2 regions of the Paeniglutamicibacter sp. genome follow, and region 2 is predicted to be linked to the other one. Evidence: predicted binding sites of a transcription regulator. Region 2 holds the regulator's gene; the other holds the start of a gene.
The links. Region 2 encodes HspR, which represses chaperone genes until heat shock. Its sites were predicted from a motif close to AAGTTGAGTCNNNNNGACTCAACTT; they were not measured.
Positions count from the first base shown of each region.

Region 1: a site for HspR is predicted at 5,263-5,287, ahead of dnaK (molecular chaperone DnaK). Genes of this name have one in related genera too.

Region 1 is NZ_JBKKAP010000166.1:184-7,906, reverse strand. It holds gene ACLQ7E_RS19620 (MMPL family transporter) at 164-2,230, shown strand; gene ACLQ7E_RS19615 (DEAD/DEAH box helicase) at 2,487-4,286, shown strand; gene ACLQ7E_RS19610 (hypothetical protein) at 4,495-5,055, shown strand; gene dnaK (molecular chaperone DnaK) at 5,397-7,244, shown strand; gene ACLQ7E_RS19600 (nucleotide exchange factor GrpE) at 7,259-7,723, shown strand, end outside.
Region 2 is NZ_JBKKAP010000160.1:88-6,757, reverse strand. It holds gene ACLQ7E_RS19140 (YceI family protein) at 1-16, opposite strand, end outside; gene ACLQ7E_RS19135 (VOC family protein) at 417-884, opposite strand; gene ACLQ7E_RS19130 (YccF domain-containing protein) at 1,091-1,498, opposite strand; gene ACLQ7E_RS19125 (polysaccharide deacetylase family protein) at 1,644-3,188, shown strand; gene trmB (tRNA (guanosine(46)-N7)-methyltransferase TrmB) at 3,209-4,066, shown strand; gene ACLQ7E_RS19115 (alpha/beta hydrolase) at 4,124-5,032, opposite strand; gene ACLQ7E_RS19110 (heat shock protein transcriptional repressor HspR) at 5,063-5,494, opposite strand; gene ACLQ7E_RS19105 (DnaJ C-terminal domain-containing protein) at 5,593-6,567, opposite strand.

The DNA of each region.
Region 1 (7,723 bases), on a different contig from region 2:
AAATAGTTCCATGATGGAAATACTATTTCATGGAGACGTAATGTTTGATGAACGGAAATTCGTCCTTTCAACGAGGAGTGGGATCGTGGGCAATCAAGTCGTGGAGACAGGTGCAGGCGTCCGTCGGCGCGGAAACCGGCCCAGGCCGGGGACGGGCAAGGCGGTGCTACGCGCGGCGCTTGCCGTCGTGCTGGTTGCAATCTGGCTGGGCGTTGCGGGAGTGGGCGGACCGACCTTCGGCAAGCTCGGCGAGGTGCAAACCAACGACCAGGCGGCATTCCTGCCGGCCACGGCCGAGGCGACCCGGGCCCTGGAGTGGCAGGCCAAGTTCCGCACCTCCGACGCCATCCCCGCCGTGGTGGTGATCGCCGGCGAATCGGCGATCGACCAGGAAGGGATCAAGGAGCTGGCGACCTCGCTCAAAGACCTCAAGGGGCTTGACGGCGACATCGTCGGCCCGTTTGCCTCCGAGGACGGGCTTGCCGCCCAGCTGCTGGTTCCCCTTGACGGCAATGCAGAGGTCGAGGATGTCGTCGAGGCCCTGCGTGCAGAGCTCGGCGAGAGGATCCCCGAGGGGACCCGCGCCTACGTCACCGGCCCGGCCGGCTTCAGCGCGGACCTGGTCGAGGCCTTCGGCGGCATCGACGGCGTGCTGCTGGGCGTGGCACTTGGTGCGGTCTTCCTGATCCTGCTGCTGGTCTATCGATCCGTCCTGTTGCCGGTCACTGTGCTGTTCACGGCCGTTGCCGCGCTCTGCGCGGCCATCCTGGCGGTGTACATCATGGCCAAGGAAGGCTGGATCCGACTGGACGGGCAAAGCCAGGGCATCCTTTCGATCCTGGTCATCGGTGCGGCGACCGACTATTCACTCCTGCTGGTGGCCCGGCACAAGGAAGCGCTGTCCCGCGGGCAGGACCGCTGGGAGGCCGCCATGACCGCGTGGAAGCGATCCGTGGAACCGATCCTGGCCTCCGGCGGCACCGTGACCGTCGGCCTGCTGTGCCTGCTCTTCTCGGACCTGAACTCCAACAAGGCGCTGGGCCCCATCGGTGCCAGCGGCATTGTCTTCTCCATCATCGCCGCACTGACGTTCCTGCCCGCCGCCCTGGCACTGCTGGGCAGGAAGGCCTACTGGCCCTTCATGCCAAAGCCGGCCATTCCGCTTGGCCGCGAGGAACTGCCCGCAGGACTGTGGGGACGGGTCGCGGGCTTCGTCGGCCGCCACCCCCGGCCCATCTGGGTACTTACCGCGCTGGTGCTGGCCGCCGGGGCATTGGGCATGACCCAGCTCAAGGCCGCCGGCGTGCCGCAGAGCGAACTGGTCCTGGGCCAAACCGATTCCCGCGACGGGCAGATTGTGCTGGGCCAGCATTTTCCGGGCGGTACCGGAAGCCCGCTGTTTGCCATCGTCGATGAAACCAAGGCGAGCGAACTCCTGGGTTTGGCCGGGGACGCCGACGGGGTGGCGTCGGCCTACCTCCAGGCAGCGGACGGCGGGCCCGCGTTGGCCGGCGCCGGCCGGGATCCCCAGGCTGTCGAGGGCCGCAACCTCATGTCGATCACCTTGGACGATGCAGCGGATTCGGACGCGGCCAAAGCCACGCTACTCGACCTGCGACAGGTGCTCCACCAACAAGATGCAGGCTCATTGGTGGGCGGCACCACCGCGACCCTGAGCGACACCGCGACCACGGCGCAGGCGGACCTGGCCAAGATCATCCCGTTGATCCTCGGCGCCATCCTTGTCATCCTCATGTTGCTGCTGCGCTCGATCGTGGCCCCGGTGCTGCTGGTGGCCACGACCCTGCTGTCCTACGGAACGGCCATGGGCGTCTCGGCCTGGGTCTTCAACGGCATCTTCAACTTCGTCGGGGCCGACCCCTCGGTTCCGCTCTTTGGCTTCGTGTTCCTGGTGGCACTCGGGGTGGACTACAACATCTTCCTGATGACCCGGGTCAGGGAGGAGTCCCTGGTCCACGGGACGCGTTCCGGGGTCCTGCGCGGGCTGGCCGTCACCGGAGGGGTGATCACGTCCGCGGGCGTGGTGCTGGCAGCCACCTTCGCGGCCCTGGGCATCATTCCCATCATGTTCCTGGTACAGCTGGGGTTCATCGTGGCCTTCGGCGTGCTGCTGGACACCTTGGTCGTGAGATCGTTGCTGGTCCCGGCCCTGGTCCGAGACATCGGCCCGAAGATCTGGTGGCCGGGCAAGCTGGGGCGCACAAGGTAACGGATCTCTCGTTCTGCGGCGGGCCCGGTACTGCTAAGCTGGATACTTGTAGATCGGTAAGGTGCGAGTACTCTGCTTGCAACCCGAGGGTCTATGCGTCGACAGATTAGATTTCCCGATCCGCCGCATGCTCCGTCTCCTTTGCGAGAGGCGCTCGCGGCCGGTCGATGTGCGCTTAGCGCCATCTTGGCTCTCTCTTTCTTCGGCGACCACGCGCGCCGAAACCGTCGTGCGAAGCTTTGAGAGAAAGTACCACGTGAGTCCTTCATTTACTTCCCTTGGCGTGCCCGCAACCTTCGCAGACGTCCTGGCGTCGCAAGGAATCGAATCGGCATTCCCCATCCAGGAAGCCACCCTTCCCACCACCCTCAACGGTGGCGACGTGCTTGGCCGCGGCCAGACCGGCTCGGGCAAGACCCTTGCCTTCTCCCTTCCCGTGGTTGCCCGCCTGGCAGCCAACCCCAAGCCCCGCAAGGCACGCTTCCCGCGCGCCCTGATCATGGCACCCACCCGCGAACTGGCCACCCAGATCGCCAAGGTCGTTGAGCCGCTGGCCAAGGCCGTGGACCTCCGCGTTGGTGTTGTCTTCGGCGGCGTCTCGCAGCTGCGCCAGGAAAAAGACCTGAACGCCGGCGTTGACATCCTCATCGCCTGCCCCGGCCGCCTTGAGGACCTCCTCAAGCAGCGCGTCGCCGACCTCTCCCGCGTGGAAATCTCCGTGCTGGACGAGGCCGACCACATGGCCGACCTCGGCTTCCTGCCGGTCGTCAAGCGCATCCTGGACCAGGCCCCCCGCGGCATCCAGCACATGCTCTTCTCCGCCACCCTGGACAACGGCGTGGACAAGCTTGTCCAGCGCTACCTGTCCAACCCGACCGTTCACTCGGTCGATGCACCGACCGCCGCCGTGAACACCATGGAGCACCACGTGTTCCTGGTGTCCAACGACGACAAGAAGGAACTGGTCCGCACCCTGGCCTCGGGTTCCGGTCGCCGCATCATGTTCATGCGCACCAAGCACCACGCCAAGAAGATGGCCGTCTGGCTGACCAAGTGCGGCATCCCGACCGTTGACCTGCACGGCAACCTGAGCCAGAACGCCCGCGACCGCAACCTCGCCGCCTTCTCGGCCGGCGATGCCCGCGTGTTGGTTGCCACCGACGTTGCCGCCCGCGGCGTGCACGTCGATGGCGTCGAGCTCGTGGTTCACATTGACCCGCCGGCAGAGCACAAGGCCTACTTGCACCGCTCGGGCCGTACCGCCCGCGCCGGTTCGGATGGCATTGTTGTCACCATCGCCACCCCGGACCAGCAGAGCGACGTGAAGTCCCTGATCAAGGCCGCTGGCCTGAAGGTGCCGATTGTCAAGGTCACCCCGAACGCACAGGTCGTCATGGACGTCGTGGGCGAACTCGCGGCTCCCGTTGCCTATGTTGCCCCGCAGCTGCGCAGCACGGCCACCGTTCGCAAGGAAACCTTGACCGACTCCGACGCAGCAGGTGGCCGTGGCCGTCGCCGCGGCGGCCGCGGCACCGCCAAGAGCGCCACCGGCGAGGCCCCGCGCAACCGCGATGAAAACCGTGGCGGAGAGCGCCGCACCGAGAACCGTGGCGGCAACGCCCCGGCCGGACGCAGTGGCGAACGCCGTACCGAGAACCGCGGCGAAGGCCGCAGCGAGAACCGCGGCGAGGGCCGTGGCTACGCTGCTCCGGGCGGCCGCGGTGGAGAACGCCGCAATGACAACCGCGGTGCCGGAGCCTCGGCTCCTCGCGGTGGCGAACGTCGCACCGACAACCGCGCCGACCGCCGTGCCGACGTGCGCCAGGACGACCGCGACGTAGCCCGTCGCAGTGCCGTCCCCAACCGCGGCTCGGCAGCGGCACGCAACAACTCGGGCCAGCGCCAGGGTTCCAGCGCAGGTTCCCGCCCCCGCGGCGGAAACACCATCGCCGACGCGCTGGGTGCATCCAAGGTCGAAGCAGCAACCGGGGCAGGCCGTGGACGCGGTCCGCGCCGCGCAACGTCGCCGGCCTCGAACGGCCGCAACAACTACTAAGGCCATTCCGACCACCATGGGTGGTTGGGCTTGAGCCATTGGCTGGGTCCGGGATTACAACGAAAGTTGTGAACCCGGGCCCAGCCTGCGTTTAAGGGGCCGCGGGAGGATTTTTCGACTTCACCCTTCGTCGGGATCCGGATACCGAGAAATCATCCTTTTAGTCGCCCGGCGCGCTGGATTGAACCAATAATCTTGAGGAAACAGCGTGCGGCCGGCGCAGGTCGAAGCGAATCATTCGATCCGATTGGCACCTGCGCACGTGGCAGCGACCCTTACGACATCGGAGACAGTCTTGATTGAATCACTGCAGCAGTTCACGTCCAATTTCCCTCCCGCATTGCAGTGGCTCGCCGTGATGCTGGTGGCGGCCGTTCCATTCATCGAGTCCTACTTTGGCTCGGCACTCGGCGTTGTCATCGGCATCAATCCGGTGATTGCGATTTTCGCCGCAATCGTGGGCAACGTAGCTTCCATGCTGCTGCTGGTCAATGGCGCGCATTTCGTGCGCGGGAAGGTTGCCAAGGAGAAGACTGCTCCGTCACTAAAGTTCGTCAAACTGCGCTCGGCCTTCGATAAGTACGGCATCGCGGGCGTCAGCCTGTTGGGGCAGACAATCCTTCCGAGCCAAATTACCTCGGCTGCGCTGGTCTCCTTCGGTGCCGCCAAGGAGAAGGTCGTTTTCTGGCAAATCATTTCCATCATCCTGTGGGGCACCGCATTCGGCCTGCTCGCATTCCTCGGCATGGACCTGGTTCTGGGGAGCTAACGAATCCGCGCTCGAGGGAGGCGAGGGTCCAAGACCCTGCAGGCCCCGAATCCGCGCTCGAATTCGGGGCCGCGGCATTTTCGCGTGGAAATGGGAGACTTTGGAGCTGATCTCTCCCGGCGAACAGCACTCACAGCCAACTCCAAGTTCCCCGGAATTCCGCGGAACTTTTCTTTTCGTTGAACATGAAAGAGTCTCAAAATCTCAAAGTTGAGCCTTACCCACTCAACTTTGAATTGACATCGTTTTGCCACCGAGTAAACTTGAGTGCAGAACGCTCAAGCGGTTGAAATCGCCTTGAACGTTGGATTATTTTCCCAAGGTAATGAAGGAGCACCCCCATGTCTCGTGCCGTAGGTATTGACCTCGGAACCACCAACTCCGTTGTATCCGTCCTCGAAGGTGGCGAGCCCACCGTCATCGCCAACGCCGAAGGCAACCGCACCACCCCGTCGGTCGTTGCCTTCGCCAAGAGCGGCGAGGTCCTGGTTGGCGACATCGCCAAGCGCCAGGCCGTGAACAACATCGATCGCACCATTGCCTCGGTCAAGCGCCACATGGGCACCGACTGGTCGGTTGCCATCGACGACAAGAAGTACACCGCGCAGGAAATCTCCGCACGTACGCTGATGAAGCTCAAGACCGACGCCGAGTCCTACCTGGGCGAAAAGGTCACCGACGCCGTCATCACCGTGCCGGCCTACTTCAACGACGCCGAGCGCCAGGCCACGAAGGAAGCCGGCGAGATCGCCGGCCTCAACGTCCTGCGCATTGTCAACGAGCCGACCGCGGCCGCACTGGCCTACGGCCTGGATAAGGGCAAGGAAGACGAGCTCATCCTGGTCTTCGACCTCGGCGGCGGAACCTTCGACGTTTCCTTGCTCGAAGTTGGCAAGGACGAAGACGATTTCTCCACCATCCAGGTCCGCGCGACCTCGGGCGACAACCGCCTCGGCGGCGACGACTGGGACCAGCGCGTTGTTGACTGGCTGCTGGCCCAGGCCAAGCAGAAGGGCGCAGACCTGTCCAAGGACAAGATTGCCCTGCAGCGCCTGAAGGAAGCAGCGGAGCAGGCCAAGAAGGAACTCTCCTCGGCCACCTCCACCAACATCTCCCTGCAGTACCTCTCGGTCACCGCCGATGGCCCGGTTCACCTGGACGAGCACCTTTCCCGTGCCAAGTTCCAGGAACTGACCAACGACCTGCTCGAGCGCACCCGCAAGCCGTTCAAGGACGTTATCGCCGAAGCCGGCGTGAAGGTCTCCGAGATCGCCCACGTGATCCTCGTTGGCGGCTCGACCCGCATGCCGGCAGTTGCCGAACTGGTCAAGGAATTGGCCGGCAAGGAAGCCAACAAGGGTGTGAACCCGGATGAGGTTGTTGCCGTTGGTGCAGCACTGCAGGCCGGCGTGCTGAAGGGCGAGCGCAAGGACGTTCTGCTCATCGACGTCACCCCGCTGGCACTGGGCATCGAAACCAAGGGTGGTGTGATGACCAAGCTGATCGAGCGCAACACCGCGATCCCGACCAAGCGTTCGGAGACCTTCACCACCGCCGAGGACAACCAGCCCTCGGTTTCCATCCAGGTCTTCCAGGGCGAGCGCGAGTTCACCCGCGACAACAAGGCACTGGGCACCTTCGAGCTGACCGGCATTGCGCCGGCCCCGCGTGGAATCCCGCAGGTCGAGGTCACCTTCGACATCGACGCCAACGGCATCGTCCATGTGTCCGCCAAGGACAAGGGCACCGGAGTCGAGCAGTCGATGACCATCACCGGCGGCACCGCGCTGTCCAAGGATGACATCGAGCGCATGGTCCGCGAAGCCGAGGAGCACGCCTCCGAGGACAAGGCCCGCCGCGAGGCTGCCGAGACCCGCAACGCCGCCGAGCAGTCCGCCTACTCGGTGGACAAGCTCATCAAGGACAACGCCGACAAGCTGCCCGAAGAGGTCAAGACCGAGGTCCAGGCCGACGTTGACGCCTTGAAGAAGGCCCTGGAATCCCAGGACAACGACGACGAGGTCAAGGCCGCGTTCGAGAAGCTGCAGGCTTCGCAGACCAAGCTGGGCGAGGCCATCTACTCGCAGGCACAGAGCGAAGGCGCAGCAGCGGCCGACGACGCCGAGGCACCGAACGCCGATGAAGACATCGTCGACGCCGAGGTCATTGACGAAGACGAAAAGAAGTAAGGGGCGCATCAACCATGTCAGAGGAAATTCACGACGAGGGTGCCTCCAAGGAAGAGGTCACTCCTGTTGACGAAGCCCATGACTCGGGCGACGCGTTGAGCCAGGCCGAAGCCATCCTCAACGAGGCCGGCAGCGAGGCCGGGGATGAAACCCCGGTCAGCGACAAGGAAGCCGAATTGCGCGACGACCTGTTGCGCCTGCAGGCCGAGTACGTCAACTACCGCAAGCGCGTCGAGCGCGACCGCGATGTTGCGCGCGAAAGCGCCGTGCAGTCGGTCATCGTCAACCTGCTGCCGGTACTCGATGACATCGAGGCCGCACGGGCACACGGCGACCTGGTCGACGGACCGTTCGCCTCGATCGCCAACAAGCTCGACACGGTGCTCGAAGGCCTCGGCCTGGAGCGCATCGCCGAGGCCGGCGTGGCGTTCGACCCGAACATCCACGAGGCACTGATCCAGCAGCCGCACGCCGAGATC
Region 2 (6,670 bases):
GATCGAGCTGGGTCATTATTCCCCCTTTTGGTTGCGGTGCAGGTGGATTAGTCCCCCCCGACTGGTGCTTACACTACCAACGTAACGGCCACCCGTCTCCAGTTCCCCACCACTTTTTGTCAAGGTCCGAGTTGATCCCCGGAAGGCCGCGCCCGGCTCGGCACGCTCGCCACAAAAGCGGCAGCAACGAACCCCCGGGGTCGGCCGGATGGGCGACGCCTAGGGGAGTTCCGAAGATGCCGTCGGGCATCGGGATGGCCGTCGGCACGCGTTAGGCAACTGCGCCTCCGCTATGGCCGGACGCCGACAATGTCACGGGAGAAGGGCAACAACGCCCACGACCAAAGCCACGCATCCCTGCGCAATTGGGTTGACACCCCACGGCCGTGCACGCCACTTGCACGATGCCCAGGCAGCTATCCCCGGGCCGCTGCCTCAAGGACTGCGATATCCAGTTTCCTCATGGGCATGAATGCCTCGGTCACCCGGCGCGCGACCTCCGGGTCCGGATCGCTGAGCAGCTCAACCATGCGAACCGGGACAACCTGCCAGGACACCCCGAAGCGATCCTTGAGCCAACCGCATTGGCTTTCCTCGCCGCCGGCGGTCAGCTTGTCCCAGTAGTGGTCGACCTCGGCCTGGTCATCGCACATGATCTGGAAGGAAATGGCCTCGTTGAATTTGAAGAGCGGTCCGCCGTTCAGGGCAACGAAGGGGCGTCCATTGAGATGGAACTCCACAGTCATTGGCTCGCTCGCCGGATTCCCGTGCGTGTCCAGGTCGAGGTGCGAGACGATCCGGGAATTCGGAAAGATCTCGGTGTAGTACCGGGCAGCTTCCAGCCCCTGTCCGTCAAACCACAGGCAGTTGATCAGGTCTTTCATGAGTTGGACTCGTCCCCTCGGTGCTTGGCACTGCTTCCGACACCCAAGACTAGAAATCGCCCGGCCAAGATACAAGGGGCAACAGCGAAATCAGTGGCGAAAGTTCGTCGGCCTGCGCTCGGGGTCGCCCCCCTAGCCGGCCGCACCAAGGCCGTGGACCTCGGAACGGCCGGCCGCGTAGGTGTGCGATCAGGGCGGCGGAAGGCCTACCGGGACATCGGGATGTAGTGGGTGCTCGGAACGATTTCCTTGCCCAGCGGCATAAGGGATATCGGGATCATTTTCAGGTTCGCGATGCCCAGCGGAATGCCGACGATGCTCACGAACATCGGGATCGCGGTCAGGACATGGCCAATGGCGATCCAGATGCCGGCCACCAGGACCCAGATGACATTTCCAATGGTTGAAAAAGCACCTACTCGACCGCGGTCCACCACGGTGCGGCCGAAGGGCCACAGCGCGTAGAGGGCGATGCGGAAGGAAGCAATGCCAAAGGGGATCGTGACAATGAGCAGGCAGCAAATGATGCCGGCCAAGACGTAACCTGCAGCCAGCCAGATCCCGCCGAATACTAGCCAGATGACGTTCAGGACCACGGAGAGAGTGTTTCGCATGACTCAAGTTTCTCCTACGAACCAATACCGCGCCATGGGGTATCACCCTGAATGATCCCCCAGATACTTGGTAACGCTTTCTAACGATTCGGCCAGAAGTCCCCGAGGATTCGATTGGCGCGCCCCAAACGGGCAAGATTGTTGGATGCCGTCTGCGTTTGGTCGAAAATCTTCACTGCTCATCTCCGGAATCCTCTGCACCGTTTTCCTGACAGGTTGCGCACCGACACCCGGATCGCCCAAGTCCCCATTGGCCTTCTCCCACGACACCGACGCTGTTCCCTCCGCCACGGACCGCCAGAACACCGACTCGTTGCCGCTGCTGCTTGTTCCGGATGTGGAGGCCGTGGCCCAATCCGACGAACACCGACGCATCTTCACCAGGCATTTCGAGGTCCCCTCCGTCCCGGAGGCAACCCGGGCACAGCGAGAGCTGGTGAAGGAAGTAGTCGATGCGTTCAAGGCCACGAACGTGCCTGACGTATCCACGGGAACCTTCCCCGCGGCGGAACTGAATGTGCGCAGCGATCTCACCGCTGTTTCCACCCAGGTGTTGGGCATCAGGGTGAACACCTACGAGTCTTCCGGCGCCGGCGGCGCGACAAGATACCTGACCCAGTGGTCTGAACAAGGCAGTCCGCGGGCCATGGGAACCAGGGATTTGTTTGGCAGCGACGACGACTGGGCGGACTTCAAGGAGTTCGTCGTCCAGGCCGCAACCATCGACCCGAGGGTCTTCAACGGAAGCCTCATGGACTTGGAAGACTCATGGCTGGATTCGGTGAACTTTGACCGGCTCGGCAATGCGTTGGTTGAATTCGATGACAACAGCCTTGGCACAGGATCCGTCGGGCCCCTCATCGTGACGGTTTCGGCCGAACAGGTCTCCGCGCTGCTCTCGGACTTCGGTACATTGGCCCGCACCGCATCGACGTCCCCAAGTCCGCGGATCCAACTGGGCCTCTTGCAGGACTCCCTCGCCCCGGGCACGGGCCTGCCCCTGGCCCAAGAGCCGGGCAATCCGCCTTCACCGCGCAGCATCGACTGCAAGACGGAAAAATGTGTTGCCCTGACCTTTGACGACGGACCGGGCCCCAAGACCGGGAAACTACTTGACTCCCTGCGGGACGGGAAAGCGCCCTCCACGTTCTTTGTCACCGGCCCAAACGCCAAGCTCCGCCCGGAAATACTGCAGCGCATGGTCTCCGAGGGGCACGAGATCGGGAACCACACCTGGAACCACCGCTCGTTTACGTCGTTGTCCTCGGCCGAAATCAGAAGTGAGATTGACCGCACCAATGACGTGATCTCCCAGGCTGTCAACCAACCGGCGGGATTGTTGCGTCCTCCCTTTGGTGCGCACAATTCCATCAGCGACAGGCTCTCAAGCACCCCGGTCATCCTGTGGGACGTCGACACCTTGGACTGGAAGCACCGCAACGCCGAGAAGGTGGTTGACTCCGCGATTAAACAGACCAGACCGGGGTCGATCGTCCTGTTGCACGACATCCACTCGAGCACCGTCGCCGCCGTCCCGAGGATTCTCTCCGGCCTGCAGGCCAAGGGCTACACCTTTGTCACCGTCACCGAACTCATGGGTTCCGCGGGGCTCGAGGCAGGGGAATCCTATGCCCGCGGGCCGCAGCCGGCGAAGCCGGACAACAGGAAGACCGGGAAAGCAGGACGCTGAAGTTCGCTAACCTTAACTCCATGAGCCTTCCCCCAGAGCGCAAGATGCCGATCAGCGGCCGCGCCGTCGACGACCTCAGCTTTTACCAATCCGAACCCGTGTCGTTTGTCCGCCGCGGCAGCCGCTTGCACGGTCGTCGCGCCGATGCCTGGGAACGCACGGCCAGCAAGTACATCATCGATCCTCCGCGGGACCGTACCGACACCTCGGTGGGTGAAGGCTACGACTTCGACCCTGAGGCGCTCTACGGCCGCAAGGCACCACTGATTGTTGAGATCGGATCGGGGCTGGGCGAGGCCATGGCCTTTGCCGCAAGCCAGAACCGCGAGACGGATTTCCTCGCGGTGGAGGTCTACCGACCGGGGCTGGCAGCCCTGATGGTGCGCGTGGAAAACAACGAACTGACGAACGTGCGGGCGGTACAGGCCAATGCCCCCGAAGCCCTCGACTCCATGCTCCCGGCAGGCTCCGCCTCCGAGATCTGGATCTTTTTCTCCGACCCGTGGCACAAGATCCGCCACCACAAGCGCCGGCTCATCAAGGACACCTTCCTGCCCAAGCTTGAACGCGTTCTGGAGCCCGGTGGAACCATCCGGCTGGCCACCGACTGGTCCAACTACGCCGAGCAAATGCGCGAGGTCTTCGACGCGGCACCGGCATTCACCAACCTGCACCCGGGCGAGCTGTCCGGCGAGAACAGCAACCTCACCAAGGTCCGCCGCCTTGGCCTGGAAAACGAGGACAAGGACCCGGACTTCATCGACGAACGTGGCGGCTGGGCCCCGCGCTTCGAGGGCCGCACCCTGACCAGCTTCGAGGGCAAGGCGCTGAAGGCAGGTCGCCTGATCTTTGACTTGGCCTACCGCAAGGCCCAGTAGAAGAGTCAACGGCTGGCGGGGCGGTTTCGGGCTTGGGCCCGGCGCCGCCCTCCGTGCTTAAGGCAGGGGCAGTTGTCCGGTGGTGATCAGCGCAAGGTTGCGCAGCGAAAGCGTCCCGGGGTCTCGATAGCCCCTCGCCGAGGACGGATTGTCGTCCCGGAATTGGGAGGTGTTGTGGCCCGTGGCCGCATGCAGTCCCAGCTCCGGCTTTGCGCCGACATTGAAATCGTGGCCGGAGAGCAGTTTGCGGCCCGAGAGCGTTCGTCCGAGCCACGCCAGGCAATCCCCCTCGGCGATGGCCTCGTAGATGTTCTGCGGTGGCACGTTGAGCCTGCCCGGCTCCCGGGAGAAGTGCCGCGGAATCCCGGCCGAACCGATCATGGCCAGCGCCTGCGCCCGCAGCCGAAACCCTGATTCAGCGTCAAGCACCTGTGCTGCAAGGCTCGCCGCATAGGAGTGTGCCTCCACGGCCAGGTGCGGTTTGTCCGGCCGCAGGCGGGCGAACGTTGCCAAGTCGTCCTCCAACCGGTGCATGCCGCGCCGCGCGGCACTGTTGAGCAGGGCGCCGGCAAGGTTCGGGGTTCGATACCCCAGCCAAGCCACCACCGCAGGCGCGGACACGCCGACCCTTTGTTGTTCCAGGTACAGCTGCCCGGCCTCACGCACGCTGCCCCACAAGGCGTTGCGGGCCCGGATCCCGGTCCCCGAGAGCTGGAAGGTGACGTGGGTGGCGGTGTCCAGGTCGCCGACTGCGACGGCCGCCAGCGGTTCCCGGACGGAAAGGTCAAGGTACAGCAAATGGCGGGCGGGAATGGCAGGATCCATGGAGCCGGGGCGCAGCGCATGCGCGGTGCCGTCCAGGCCCTGGCGATGGGCCTTGCCCAGCCTGCCGCGAATCGCGCACAGGGCCTCGAACCTGTCGTATGCCTCGGCGGAGAGCCGGGCATAGCCCTCACCGACGGTCATGGACGCATCCTTGCGGCCCGTTCACGGCGGCTACTTGCCCCGCGGCTTCCACACCACCATGGCCTGGCTGCGGCCGCGTGGTCGTTGGCCCCGGGCCAGCGACACCACGTCGCCGGTGCTGCCGGCGGCAAAGACCCGTCCGAGTCCGGCGGCCTGATGGGCGCTGCGCAGGGCGAAGACCTCGTTGCTCAGTTCGCCGACCCGGAAACGCAGTGCGGCGACCTGGTTCTCCAGTGCCATGATGCGCTTGATGCCCTCCAGGGACACCCCGTCCTTGGAAAGCCGCTGGATTTCCCGCAGCAATTCCACATCGTGTTCGGAGTACCTGCGTTGCTTTCCGCCTTGGCGCGAAGGCGAAACCAGTCCCAGGCGGTCGTATTGGCGCAGCGTCTGGGGGTGCATGTCGGCCAGATCGGCTGCCACTGAAATGACGAAGATCGGCCTTAGCCGGTCGCTGCCCATGATCCCTGCCTTTCAATCCTTTTCATCCACCGTAACCAATTTCTTGGTAAGTCGAAGCGCCCCGCGTCGCTGGTGGGCGGCACGGGGCGTCACGGTATTTAGAGTGTTGCGCGCGAGAGCAGTGCCTCGCGCGGGTTGTCTGCCTTGGTTGCCTCGGCGAAGGCCTCGACTGCCGCCTTGGCTTCCTTGGAGAGGTTCTGCGGAACCACCACGTCCAGGGTGACCAGCAGGTCGCCCGTGGCCTTTGAGGTATGCACGCCGCGTTCCTTCAGTCGCAGGGTGCGGCCCGTTGCTGAGCCGGCCGGGACCTTCATCTTGACGGTCTCACCGGTCAACGTGGGAACCTCGATCTGCCCGCCGAGGGCCGCCTCGTCGAAGGTCACCGGCACATGGATCCGGATGTTGTTGTCCTCGCGGATGAAAACCGGGTGCGGCTTGACGGTGACCTTGACGATCAGGTCCCCGGAGCCGGCGGCACCGGCCGAACCCTTGCCGCGGACCCGGACCGATTGCCCGTCCTTGATCCCGGCTGGAATCCGCACGTCGATGACCTCGCCGTTGGCCTCGCGCAGGCCGATGGTGGTTCCCTTCATGGAACCGGCAAAGGAGATCGTGGTGCTGGCGGTTCGGTCGGCGCCCTTGCGCGGCGTCTGTTGGCCAAAACCGCCGAATCCGCCGCCACCAAAGAGGTCGGCAAAATCCGGCGGCACCTGGCTGCTGCTGCTGCTGCCGCGACGGCCGCCCCCACCGCCAGAGTTGAAGAGATTGGAGAAGACATCCTCGAAGCCTCCGTTCCCCGGTGCTCCGCCGTGGCCGCCGGCGCTGAAACGCGCCCCCGAGCCCATGGCGCGGATGGCATCGTACTGCTGGCGGTCCTCGGGGTCCGAAAGCACCGAATGGGCCTCGGTGATGTCCTTGAACCTGCGCTCGGACTCGGCGTCGCCGGAGTTGGTGTCCGGGTGGTACTTGCGCGCCATCTTCCGATAGGCCTTCTTGATGTCCGCGTCGCTGGCGTCCTTGGAGACGCCAAGAATGGCGTAGAAATCCTTATCGACCCAGTCCTGACTTGCCACCGGGCGCCTCCTTTGCTGTAAAAAAATCCTTGTGGCTCACCCGCCCATCGATCGTGGCGAGGAGAAATCCGTGATGTGAGTCCACCAAGTATGCGGCGGATCG